Regions from separate parts of the Pseudomonas rustica genome, predicted to be linked through region 1. Evidence: predicted binding sites of a transcription regulator. Region 1 holds the regulator's gene; each other region holds the start of a gene.

Region 1 (4,166 bases):
AGCCGGCGCCCCCTTTTACAGTGTGGAAACCGCGAAAAATTGCATTGAGCAGATCCGCGTCATCCGGTCGGCTTTCCAGCTCGACCAGTTGCTCGGACAGTTGCTCAAGAATCTCGCCGGCCTCAACCAGGAAATCCTGAAGGATCTCTTCATCGGCGCCGAAGCTCATTAATGGGGTGCTCCTAACAGGTCTAAAAACCTAAACTCAAAATCCAAGGCTGGATAACAAATCGTCCACATCGTCCTGACCGGACACAACGTCTTCTCGTTTATCGGCATGAATCTGCGGACCTTCACCCTGCGAGAGATGTTTTTGTGGATCTTTTTCTGCAAGCATCGCGGCGCGGTCATGTTCGATGCCCGCAAAGCGGTCCACCTGACTGGCCATGAGTACGAGTTTGAGCAAATTGCTTTCGACTTCGGTGACCAGTTGGGTCACGCGTTTGATCACCTGACCGGTGAGGTCCTGGTAATCCTGGGCCAGCAAAATGTCGTTGAGATTGCTCGACACCGCACGGTTGCCCGTGTGGCTGCGTGACAGAAAACCGTCGACCCGGCGCGCCAGTTCGCGGAACTCTTCAGCCCCGACTTCGCGGCGCATGAAACGGCCCCAATCCGTGCTCAGAGCCTGGGCTTCTTCAGCCAGACCATTGACCACCGGCGTGGCGCTTTCCACCAGATCCATGGTGCGGTTGGCCGCAGCTTCCGTCAGCTTGACCACATAGCCCAGACGTTCGGTGGCGTCGGTGATTTGCGACACTTCCTCGGCCTGCGGCATGTGCGGATCGATCTGGAAATTGACGATCGCACTGTGCAGTTCGCGTGTGAGCTTGCCCACTTCCTGATACAGGCCGCGGTCACGGGTCTGATTGAGCTCATGGATCAGTTGCACAGCGTCGCCGAACTTGCCTTTTTCAAGGCTCTCGACCAGTTCGACCGCGTGTTTTTTCAGGGTCGATTCGAAATCGCCCTGTGAAAATTCTTTATGCTCCATAGCTCCCCCGCGCGTTCATCAGCCGATGCGTTCGAAAATCTTCTCGATTTTGTCTTTCAGCGCCTGAGCCGTGAAAGGTTTGACGACGTAGCCGTTCACACCGGCCTGAGCGGCTTCGATGATCTGCTCGCGCTTGGCTTCAGCAGTCACCATCAATACCGGCAGGTGCTTGAGCTTTTCATCGGCACGCACGTGACGCAGCAGGTCGATACCGGTCATGCCCGGCATGTTCCAGTCCGTTACCAGAAAGTCGATGCTTCCGCTGTTGAGCACTGGAATGGCAGTGGTGCCATCGTCAGCCTCGACGGTGTTGGTGAACCCAAGATCACGCAGCAGGTTCTTGATGATCCGCCGCATCGTTGAGAAGTCATCAACGATGAGGATTTTCATGTCTTTGTTCAATTCGACCTCCAAGCAGTCTTAAACGCGCCCAGCACCTGGACGCGCCACTTCAATCAATCGGCGCAGCACTCGAAGACTGTCTGGAGCACAACAGAGCAAGACCGGTGCCGTTCATCACCGCACCAGCCTCGTTCGCAGTGTCCCCACACTGCCTTCAGCGCGCTCGCCACTCCCCCAAACGCCCCCGCAAACGGGCCGCGCACTGGCTGTGTAACTGGCTGACCCGCGATTCACTGACGCCAAGGACTTCACCGATTTCCTTGAGGTTCAGCTCTTCGTCGTAGTACAGCGCCAACACCAGTCGCTCACGCTCCGGCAAATTGGCAATCGCGTCCGCCAGCGCCGCCTGGAAGCGTTCATCTTCCAGATCGCGTGACGGCTCAAGATGAGCACTCGCGCCATCCTCGTGCAGCCCTTCGTGTTCGCCGTCCTGCAACAGATCGTCGAAACTGAACAGGCGACTGCCCAAGGTGTCATTCAAAATCCCGTAGTAATCGTCGAGACTCAATTGGAGTTCGGCCGCAACTTCGTGATCTTTAGCATCACGGCCGGTTTTAGCTTCAATTGAGCGAATTGCGTCGCTGACCATCCGGGTATTGCGGTGAACCGAGCGTGGCGCCCAATCCCCTTTGCGCACTTCGTCGAGCATCGCGCCGCGGATTCGAATGCCCGCGTACGTTTCGAAACTGGCGCCTTTGCTGGCGTCGTATTTGGTCGAGACTTCAAGCAGGCCGATCATCCCGGCCTGGATCAGGTCTTCAACCTGCACACTTGCCGGCAACCGCGCCAGCAAGTGATAGGCAATGCGTTTGACCAGCGGCGCGTAACGCTCGATCAGTTCGTACTGAGCGTCGCGTGCCGACTTCTTGTAGTAATTCATACCGCTAGCGGTCATAGCACGGGCCCTGCCGTTTGCTGCACGAGGCGCTCGACAAAAAACTCAAGGTGGCCGCGCGGGTTGGCGGGCAGCGGCCAGGTGTCGACCTTTTGCGCGATGGCCTTGAACGCCAGCGCGCACTTGGAACGCGGGAAGGCTTCATAGACAGCGCGCTGCTTCTGCACCGCTTTGCGCACGCTTTCGTCGTAAGGGACGGCGCCGACGTATTGTAAGGCGACGTCGAGGAAGCGATCCGTGACCTTGGTCAACTTGGCGAACAGGTTGCGACCTTCTTGCGGGCTCTGCGCCATGTTGGCGAGGACGCGGAAGCGGTTCATGCCGTAATCGCGGTTGAGCAGTTTGATCAGTGCGTAAGCGTCAGTGATCGAGGTCGGCTCATCGCAGACCACCAGCAACACTTCCTGCGCTGCGCGAACGAAACTGACTACCGAGTCACCAATACCTGCAGCGGTGTCGATCACCAGAACGTCGAGATTGTCGCCGATGTCACTGAAGGCCTGAATCAGGCCGGCGTGTTGCGCCGGGCTCAGATGAACCATGCTCTGCGTGCCGGACGCGGCCGGTACGATGCGGATCCCGCCGGGACCCTGCAACAGTACGTCGCGCAGCTCACAGCGGCCTTCAATGACATCGGCCAGAGTGCGTTTGGGTGTCAGGCCCAGCAGAACGTCGACGTTCGCCAGTCCCAGATCGGCGTCCAGCAGCATGACCCGACGGCCAAGCTCTGCCAGCGCCAGAGACAAGTTCACTGACACGTTAGTTTTGCCGACGCCACCTTTGCCGCCGGTCACCGCGATCACCTGTACGGGATGCATGCTGCCCATGTTATTTCTTTACCTTGTCTTGCATAGACGGAGGCCACATTACTGGCTGCGCGTTCACAAACGGAACAATGCATGGCAGACCATCGATGTAGGTACAAAAACTGTTCATGAATACCTCAGCCTACCTGCTTGGTGGGGCTGTGGTAGATATCAGCGAACATGTCAGCCATGGCTTCTTCGCTGGGTTCTTCCTGCATTTGCACGCTGACGGCGCGGCTGACCAGTTGATGACGACGCGGCAGATGCAAATCATCCGGAATCCGTGGGCCATCGGTCAGGTACGCGACCGGCAATTCATGACTGATCGCCAGGCTTAACACTTCGCCAAGGCTGGCCGTTTCATCCAGTTTAGTCAGGATGCACCCGGCGAGCCCGCAACGCTTGTAACTGTGATAAGCGGCGGTTAGAACCTGTTTCTGGCTGGTGGTTGCCAAGACCAGATAATTTTTTGAACGGATGCCACGCCCGGCGAGGCTTTCGAGCTGCATGCGCAGGGCCGGATCGCTGGCTTGCAGGCCGGCGGTATCGATCAGCACCACGCGTTTGCGCAGCAATGGATCCAGCGCCTGCACCAGCGACTGGCCCGGATCAACGTGGGTCACCGGCACATTGAGAATGCGGCCCAGGGTCTTCAGTTGTTCCTGCGCGCCGATGCGGAAGCTGTCCATGCTCACCAGCGCAACATTCTGCGCGCCGTATTTCAGCACATAACGTGCGGCCAGTTTCGCCAGCGTGGTGGTCTTGCCCATGCCGGCAGGGCCGACCATGGCGATCACACCGCCCTCTTCCAGCGGCTCGACTTCCGGCACGGCAATCATTCGCGCCAGATGCGCGAGCAGCATGCGCCAGGCCTGACGCGGCTCTTCGATATCGCTGATCATCGACAGCAGATCACGCGACAGCGGGCCAGACAGACCGATGCGTTGCAGACGGCGATACAGATTGGCTTGCGCCGGACGGCTGCCCTGCAGTTGATTCCAGGCCAGTGTGCCGAGCTGCACTTCCATCAGCTCGCGCAGGCTGTTCAATTCAAAACGCATCGAATCCA
Region 2 (4,166 bases), 2.0 Mb from region 1:
CCATGGCGTGGGAAGCAGCAGAGAATGCGCCGAGGGCGACGGCGAGTTTGAGCGGGGTCATGGCAGCAGCCTTTATTGGAGTTGTGCCATTTTTATAGCGCTGCGGAAACGTTTCAGCAAGTATGAAAGAGCAAGAGCTCGAGTGTTTTATTCAGGATTGGCAGTGAGGCGATCGCGAGCAGGCTCACTCCTACAGGGATCTTCAGTGATCACAAACATTGCGACCAACCGATACACCTGTAGGAGTGAGCCTGCTCGCGATAGCGATTTCAGCCACCCATCAACGAAACCGATCAACCTCGGCACGCAAGTCCGCCGCCAAGCCTTCCAGTTCCTTCGCCGTCACCGCCAGATTCGAAACAACCTCACGCTGCTCACTGTTGGCCAACGCAATGCTCTGCAAATTGCTGCTCAGCAACGTCGCGGTACTGCTCTGCTCCTGAGTCGCCGTGGTAATCGCGGCAAACTGCTGCCCGGCAGAACGGCTCTGCTCATCAATCCGCGCCAGCGCCGAGGCGACATTGGCGTTACGCGACAAGCCTTCCTGCATCAGCACATTGCCCTGCTCCATGGTGCTGATCGCGTTGCCGGTTTCCTGCTGAATGCTGTGGATCATCACCGAGATTTCATCGGTCGCCTGACGGGTACGCGAAGCCAGGCTGCGCACTTCATCCGCCACCACGGCAAAGCCGCGACCTTGCTCACCGGCACGCGCCGCTTCAATTGCAGCGTTGAGCGCCAGCAAATTGGTCTGCTCGGCAATCGAGGTGATCACGCCAACGATGCCGCCAATTTCCTGCGAGCGCTGACCGAGCGTGTTGATCACTGTGGCGGTGCTGTTGAGGGCGCCAGCGATTTGCTCCAGAGAGGACGAAGCCTCTTCCATCGAGCTACGGCCAATCTGCGTCTGCTGGGCATTTTCCTGCGCCAGACGTTGGGTCGCGCCCATGTTGTCGGCAATGTTCAACGAGGTCGCGCTGAATTCTTCCACCGCGCCGGCCATGCTGGTGATTTCGCCGGACTGTTGCTCCATGCCTTCGTAAGCACCGCCAGACAAACCGGACAGTGCCTGCGCTCGGCTGTTGACCTCCGCGGAGGAACGGCGAATGTGCTCAACCATGGTCGACAGCGCCTGGCTCATCTGGTTGAACGCGCGCGACAACTGACCGATTTCGTCGTTACTCGCTACATTCAGACGCACGCTCAGATCACCGGCGCCCAAGGCTTCGGCCTGACGCACCAGATCACCCAGCGGTTGCAGTTTCGAACGCAGCAGCCACATCGCCGAACCGACCGCCAGCAACATCGCCAACAGGCTGCCAATCGCCAGTTGCGTGCCGACGCTCCAGGTCACTGCGCGAATCTCGGCTTTCGGCATGCTTGCCACCACCGACCACGGGCCGCCGTCGAACGGCACCGCGACGCTGTAGAAATCTTCGGACGTGTCGCCCCAGAACTGGCCTTTGCCCGGCAATTTCGCCAGATCCTTGATCAGCGGAATTGCTTGATCCAGCGCCTGCACGCCCGCTGGTGGAACCAGCCATTTGCTTTGCTCATCAAGCAACGCCAGCGAGCCGGTCTGACCGATGCGGAAGCGTTTGAGGTTATCGAACTGGGCATTCTGCGCATCGGTGTAATCGAAACCGACGAACAGCACCGCAATCACTTTGCCGCTGCCATCGCGCACCGGGGTGTATTGGGTCATGTAGGAACGATCAAACAGCAAGGCGCGGCCGACATAACCCTGTCCGGCCATCAATTTCGCGTAGGCCGGATGGGCGTGGTCAAGCAAGGTGCCGATGGCGCGGCTGCCGTCCTGTTTGGTCAGCGAGGTGCTGACGCGGATGAAGTCTTCGCCACTGCGTACGAACAGCGTGGCGACGCCGGCAGTCATCTGCTTGAACTCGTCGACTTCCTTGAAGTTGTTGTTCAGCACTTCGCTGCCCAGGTGCAGACCCGGAGTCTGGGTGCCGGCAACACTCACTGGCTCGTCCGGATGAAGGCTCAACCCGCTGCTGAAGCGCTTCTCGAACAACCCGCTGAGGCGCTGGGTGCTTTCGCGCAACGTGCCGTGGAAGGTACTCAGTTGGTCGGCCAGCAGCCGCGACTCACTGGCCAGATGTTCTTCACGGGTGGCGAGGTTGGCGGTATCCAGCGAACGCAACGCGAACAGCGTACTGCCACTGATGACGACCGCCAGAATCACAGCAAGGGCAAGGCCCAGCTGCGAGGCAATCCGAGCGCGAGGTTGAGACATGAACAGCTCCTGGCCGAGCCACCGGATCCTCCTTGATCGCAGCTGATGCTCGGAATAATTCTAATAATGGGGGTGAAGCATGGAGACCGGCACGACGGTTCCACTTGCTCATAGTCGGCGGTAAATCCGAATACTTGAGCGCTGTGCGAGGGTATGGCACGGGGCCGGCATTGTGGCGGCTCGAACGTTTCAGCTCAAGCGCGTGACGGCTGGCAGTTCCATGGCGCGGACTTCGCCTTGAAGAAAGTCGCTGAGGCGGCGCAAACGTTCACCTCCCGGACGGGTTTTTGGCCACACCAGGTAATAATTCAGGCCGCTGGCGACAGCGGTTGGCCACGGCAGACTGAGGCGTCCTTGCGCAACATCTTCGGCGACCATCAACAAATCGCCCATTGATACCCCGTAGCCGCGCGCCGCCGCGATCATGCCAAGCTCCAGCGTGTCGAACACTTGCCCACCCTTGAGCGAGACCTGATCGGACAAGCCCATGTGCTCCAGCCAACTGCGCCAGTCGCGGCGATCCGGGGTCGGGTGGAGCAATTCGGTGTTTGCCAGTCGATCAAGATCCCACGGTTGATCATTGAGCAGATTCGGCGCGCCGACCGGGATCAGTTCCTCGGGAAACAGCAAACTCGCCTCCCAGTCCGGCGGGAAATGGTCGTCGCTGAGCAACACGGCGCAATCAAACGGCTCATCGTTGAAGTCCACCGAATCGACGTCCATCCACGCACTGGTCAGTTGCACCTCGTTGCCCGGCTGCAAATGGCGAAAGCGACTCAGGCGCGCCAGCAGCCAACGCATGGTCAGGGTCGACGGGGCTTTCATGCGCAGGATGTCGTCCTCGGCACGCAAGGTGTTGCAGGCGCGCTCCAGGGTTGCGAAGCCTTCACGGATGCCCGGCAACAGCAAACGGGCCGACTCGGTGAGCTGCAAATGGCGACCGCTGCGATGAAACAGCTTGCAGGCAAAGTGATCTTCGAGCGTACGAATATGCCGACTCACCGCGCTCTGGGTGATCGACAGTTCTTCCGCCGCCCGGGTGAACGAGCTATGTCGCGCCGCCGCTTCAAATGCGCGCAGGGCATACAACGGAGGAAGTCGACGGGCCATGCACAAAGCTCCAGTGGCGGGATGCAGCGAAATGAGCGGAATTTGTTCAGGATGAGTTTTAGTCATGCCACCCATCCTTTTTATCCCTTTGTGCAATGCCTGCCAAGCGCCGAGAATCGACGGTCTCTTGTTCCCTCTGAAAATTGAGTGGTGATACCCATGCAGCATCCTGTGCGTACTGAACTCTGGGCCATTCTGCGGCTGGCTGGGCCGTTGATCGCTTCACAGTTGGCGCACATGTTGATGGTGCTGACCGACACTTTGATGATGGCGCGCCTCAGTCCCGAAGCACTGGCCGGCGGCGGTCTGGGCGCGGCAACTTATTCGTTCGTGTCGATCTTCTGCATCGGTGTGATTGCCGCAGTCGGCACCTTGGTAGCGATTCGCAAAGGTGCGGGCGACATCATTGGCGCGGCACGTCTGACCCAGGCCGGGTTGTGGCTGGCGTGGCTGATGGCGCTGGGCGCCGGTTTGCTGCTGTGGAACCTGAAACCGGTGTTGCTGTTGTTCGGCCAGACCGAAACCAACGTCAACGCCGCCGGGCAATTCCTGATCGCCCTGCCGTTCGCCCTGCCCGGCTACCTGAGCTTTATGGCCCTGCGCGGTTTCACCAGTGCAATTGGTCGGGCGACACCGGTGATGGTCATCAGTCTGGCCGGCACCGTGGCCAACTTCCTGCTGAATTACGCGCTGATCACTGGCATGTTCGGCCTGCCGAAAATGGGCCTGATGGGCATCGGTCTGGTCACGGCAATTGTCGCCAACTGCATGGCGCTGGGGTTGGCCTGGCACATTCGTA
Region 3 (4,166 bases), 3.1 Mb from region 1:
TTCTCGGCGTGGAAACTGCGTCAGTTGACGCATGAAGAGGCTCCATGGCGTAGAAACTTCAAGGAAGGGGAGTTCAGCCGAGAAATTCCCGCCTGCGAGATGCAGGAGTATTTCCGGGAGCATTTGGTGAACTGAAAAATGGCCAAGTTCAAGCGCAGGGAACGCGATGCGGCGGTGATAGTAACGGTACGGACGTCCACAATCGAAATGGACTCATCGGAAGCCCGACCTCCGGTTTTCTCATTTGAGTATTTGCAGAATGGCTGGTGCATTCAGGACTGTGAGGCCGTCGAACGGTCGAAAATGCTTGAGCGTCTCAGGATCCTGGGAAAGATGCCTTGGAGAGAATTGCGCAAGGAGCATAGGCATCGGTATGGATGTGAAACAATTGAGAGAAACAGCCTGAAAGTGGGGATACCTGCTTTTTTAACAGGTGATGTCAGGTTGTTGGTGTTTCGGGCTTTCGAGCGTGTAGCGATGGTGGGTTACAAGAACCATCGGGTGTTTTACGTCGTGTGGATTGATCGAGAATTTAAGCTCTATAAGCATTAACAAAAAAACCGGCCCTAGTGGCCGGTTTTTTTATGCGCGGGATTTACTCATTGAGGATCAGTCGTCGAAATCTTCCCAGCCGCCCATCTGTTTCCAGCGGTTGACGATGCCGCAGAACAGCTCAGCGGTTTTCTCGGTGTCGTAACGCGCGGAGTGCGCTTCACGGCCGTCGAAGTCGATGTCGGCTGCCTGACAGGCTTTCGCCAGTACGGTTTGACCGTAGGCCAGACCGGCCAGTGTCGCGGTGTCGAAGCTGGAAAACGGGTGGAACGGGTTGCGCTTCATGTCCAGACGCGCGACGGCGGCGTTGAGGAAGCCGAGGTCGAAGCTGCTGTTGTGGCCGACCAGAATCGCGCGCTTGCAGCCGTTGGCCTTCAGCGCTTTGCGGATGCCACGGAAGATGTCGGTCAGCGCGGTTTCTTCGCTGACGGCCATGCGCAGTGGGTGATCGAGTTTGATCCCGGTGAACTCCAGCGCCGCCGCTTCGATGTTGGCGCCTTCGAACGGCTCAACGCGGAAGAAGTAGGTGTGATCCGGGTAAACAAAGCCCTTTTCATCCATGGCGATGGTGGTCGCAGCAATTTCCAGCAACGCGTCGGTGGCCGAGTTGAAGCCACCGGTTTCTACGTCGACGACAACCGGCAGGTAGCCGCGAAAACGTGCTGCCATCGGGTGACGGGAACCGCCGCCGCCACTTTGACCGTCCAGTTCGTCGTCGAAATGGTCTTCACTCACGCGTGTTCCTCCAGCAGGCGCCAGCGCAGTTTTTCACCGGCGCGCAGCGGGATAACGGTCAGCTCGCCGAAGGGCAGGCTGGTCGGGGCGGTCCATTCTTCACGAACCAGGGTGATGCGATCAGTGTTCGCCGGCAGGCCGTAGAAGCGCGGGCCGTTGAGGCTGGCGAAAGCTTCGAGTTTGTCCAGCGCGTTACGCTGTTCGAAGGCTTCGGCGTACATTTCGATGGCGGCGTACGCGGTGTAGCAGCCGGCGCAGCCGCAAGCGGCTTCTTTGGCGTGCTGGGCGTGCGGTGCCGAATCGGTGCCGAGGAAGAACTTCGCGCTGCCGCTGGTGGCGGCGTCGAGCAGAGCTTCCTGATGGGTATTGCGCTTGAGAATCGGCAGGCAGTAGAAGTGCGGCCGAATCCCGCCCATCAGCATGTGGTTGCGGTTGTACAGCAGGTGGTGCGCGGTGATGGTCGCGCCAACGTTGGCCGAAGCCTCGTTGACGAACTGCACGGCGTCGGCGGTAGTGATGTGTTCAAACACCACTTTCAGTGTCGGGAAACGCTCGACCACGCGGCGCATGTGCTCATCGATGAAGATCTTTTCGCGATCGAACACATCGACGTCGCCACGGGTGACTTCACCGTGGATCAGCAGCGGCATGCCGACTTCGGCCATGGCCTCGATTGCCGGCAGAATCTTGTCGATGCTGGTCACGCCGGAGTCGGAGTTGGTGGTTGCGCCGGCCGGGTACAGCTTGGCGGCGTAGACAAAACCACTGGCCTTGGCTTCACGAATTTCTTCGGGCTGGGTGCGGTCGGTGAGGTACAGCACCATCAGCGGCTCAAAGCGACTGCCGGCCGGGCGGGCAGCGAGAATCCGCTGGCGATAGCCGTCGGCTTCAGCGGCGTTGCGCACCGGAGGTACCAGGTTGGGCATGATGATCGCGCGGCCAAAAGTGCGCGCAACATCGGCAACGGTATTGGTCAACACGGCACCATCGCGAAGATGAATGTGCCAGTCGTCGGGACGCAGCAGGGTCAGGCGGTCGGACATGAGGGGATTCCAGGCGGGTCAAACTGAGGCGAATGCTACCGGAAAAGACTCTTGCAGGCACTCGCTATCAAGTTTTGCGGGAACCTTCCGATATCCCGTAGGTATGCCGTAAACATCGTGTGAATCGGTCTTTGTGTTTCAGAAGCCAATGGAGCCTCCCGTGCGCCAGCGTTATTTAGCCTTGCTCAGTGTGTTTGCCAGCCTCCCCGCGATGGCGCTCACGTACCAGACACGTCTGGAGAACATTGAGTGGACGGTCGCCGGCGACAAGTTCGAATGCCGCCTGACACAGCCGATTACAGATTTCGGCTCGGGTGAGTTCGTGCGCAAGGCCGGCGAGCAGGCGATATTCCGCTTGAACGCCTACAACGCCATGCTGGGCGGTGGTTCGGCGACGTTGCTCGCAGCGGCGGCGCCATGGCAGCCGGGACGCGCTGACATTAATCTGGGCAGCGTCAGAATCGGCAGCGGCAATGTCTTGTTCAACAGTTCGCAGTCTCAGGCTGGCGGTTTGATCAGCGGTCTGCTGGACGGTCGCAGTCCGGTCGTGCGTCGCGCGTCGGGTGATGGTCGGGTCTCGGAAGTGCGCCTGTTGCCAGTCAAATTCAGCAAAGCGTTTAACGACTATCAAACCTGCGTGGCGAAATTGTTGCCGCAGAATTTCGATCAGGTTAAACAGTCGCAAATCGGTTTTCCCGGCGAAGGCACCGATCTCGACGCCGCCGCCAAAGCCAAACTCGCGGTCATGTTGGAATATATGAAGGCTGACCCGACGGTGAATCACATTGAGCTCGACGGCCACTCGGACAACAGCGGCAACCGTCTGACCAACCGTGAACTGTCGCGCCGCCGGGCGCTGGCTGTGGTCGACTACTTCAAGGCCAATGGCATTCAAGAGTCGCAGATCACCGTGCGTTTCCACGGTGAGCAGTATCCGGTGGTGCCCAACACCAGTGCGGCGAACCGGGCGAAGAACCGCCGGGTCAATGTGCACCTTGCGCGGGTTACGCCAGTCGCGGCTCCGGCGCCGCAAGCGAGTACACCCGCGAGCACTGCAGCAACTTCCTGACCCGCCGGTCATCGTCGCGCTCTCGACAGATTCTGTCGCTTTGTCGTCTTAAGCTGTCGCGCCTCTGTAAATTATTGCGTTTGGGCGGTAGACTCCTCGGCTTTCCGTAGAACCCCGTGGAGTGATGGCATGGCGGACGTAAACAAGGTCGTTCTGGCGTATTCCGGCGGCCTGGACACTTCGGTGATCCTCAAGTGGCTGCAGGATACTTATAACTGTGAAGTGGTGACTTTCACCGCTGATCTCGGTCAAGGCGAAGAGGTCGAGCCGGCCCGCGCCAAGGCTCAGGCCATGGGCGTCAAAGAAATCTACATCGACGATCTGCGCGAAGAATTCGTGCGTGATTTCGTGTTCCCGATGTTCCGCGCCAACACCGTTTACGAAGGTGAGTACCTGCTGGGTACCTCCATCGCACGTCCGCTGATCGCCAAACGTCTGATCGAAATCGCCAACGAAACCGGCGCTGACGCCATTTCCCATGGCGCCACCGGCAAGGGCAACGACCAGGTACGTTTCGAGCTGGGTGCCTACGCACTCAAGCCGGGCGTAAAAGTGATTGCCCCTTGGCGTGAGTGGGATCTGCTGTCCCGCGAGAAGCTGATGGACTACGCCGAGAAGCACGCGATCCCGATCGAGCGTCACGGCAAGAAGAAATCCCCGTACTCGATGGACGCCAACCTGCTGCACATCTCCTATGAAGGCGGCGTGCTGGAAGACACTTGGACCGAGCACGAAGAAGACATGTGGAAATGGACCGTCTCCCCGGA

The links. Region 1 encodes FliA, which starts transcription of late flagellar genes. Its sites were predicted from a motif close to CTAAAGTTTNNNNNNNNNNNGCCGNTAA; they were not measured.
Region 2: ACP3TY_RS26610 (methyl-accepting chemotaxis protein) is a predicted target of FliA. The motif match lies at 2,369-2,396, and genes of this name have one in related genera.
Region 3: ACP3TY_RS03010 (flagellar protein MotY) is a predicted target of FliA. The motif match lies at 2,397-2,424, and genes of this name have one in related genera.

Annotation. Positions count from the first base shown of each region.
Region 1 covers NZ_CP188200.1:3,829,279-3,833,444, forward strand. The annotation lists gene ACP3TY_RS17330 (chemotaxis protein CheA) at 1-169, opposite strand, end outside; gene ACP3TY_RS17335 (protein phosphatase CheZ) at 206-994, opposite strand; gene ACP3TY_RS17340 (chemotaxis response regulator CheY) at 1,013-1,384, opposite strand; gene fliA (RNA polymerase sigma factor FliA) at 1,551-2,291, opposite strand; gene fleN (flagellar synthesis regulator FleN) at 2,288-3,118, opposite strand; gene flhF (flagellar biosynthesis protein FlhF) at 3,235-4,166, opposite strand, start outside.
Region 2 covers NZ_CP188200.1:5,874,463-5,878,628, reverse strand. The annotation lists gene ACP3TY_RS26615 (aldose 1-epimerase family protein) at 1-61, opposite strand, end outside; gene ACP3TY_RS26610 (methyl-accepting chemotaxis protein) at 281-2,257, opposite strand; gene ACP3TY_RS26605 (LysR substrate-binding domain-containing protein) at 2,447-3,367, opposite strand; gene ACP3TY_RS26600 (NorM family multidrug efflux MATE transporter) at 3,527-4,166, shown strand, end outside.
Region 3 covers NZ_CP188200.1:623,080-627,245, forward strand. The annotation lists gene ACP3TY_RS02990 (Panacea domain-containing protein) at 1-135, shown strand, start outside; gene ACP3TY_RS02995 (hypothetical protein) at 139-552, shown strand; gene rnt (ribonuclease T) at 610-1,287, opposite strand; gene pyrC (dihydroorotase) at 1,284-2,330, opposite strand; gene ACP3TY_RS03010 (flagellar protein MotY) at 2,491-3,399, shown strand; gene ACP3TY_RS03015 (argininosuccinate synthase) at 3,529-4,166, shown strand, end outside.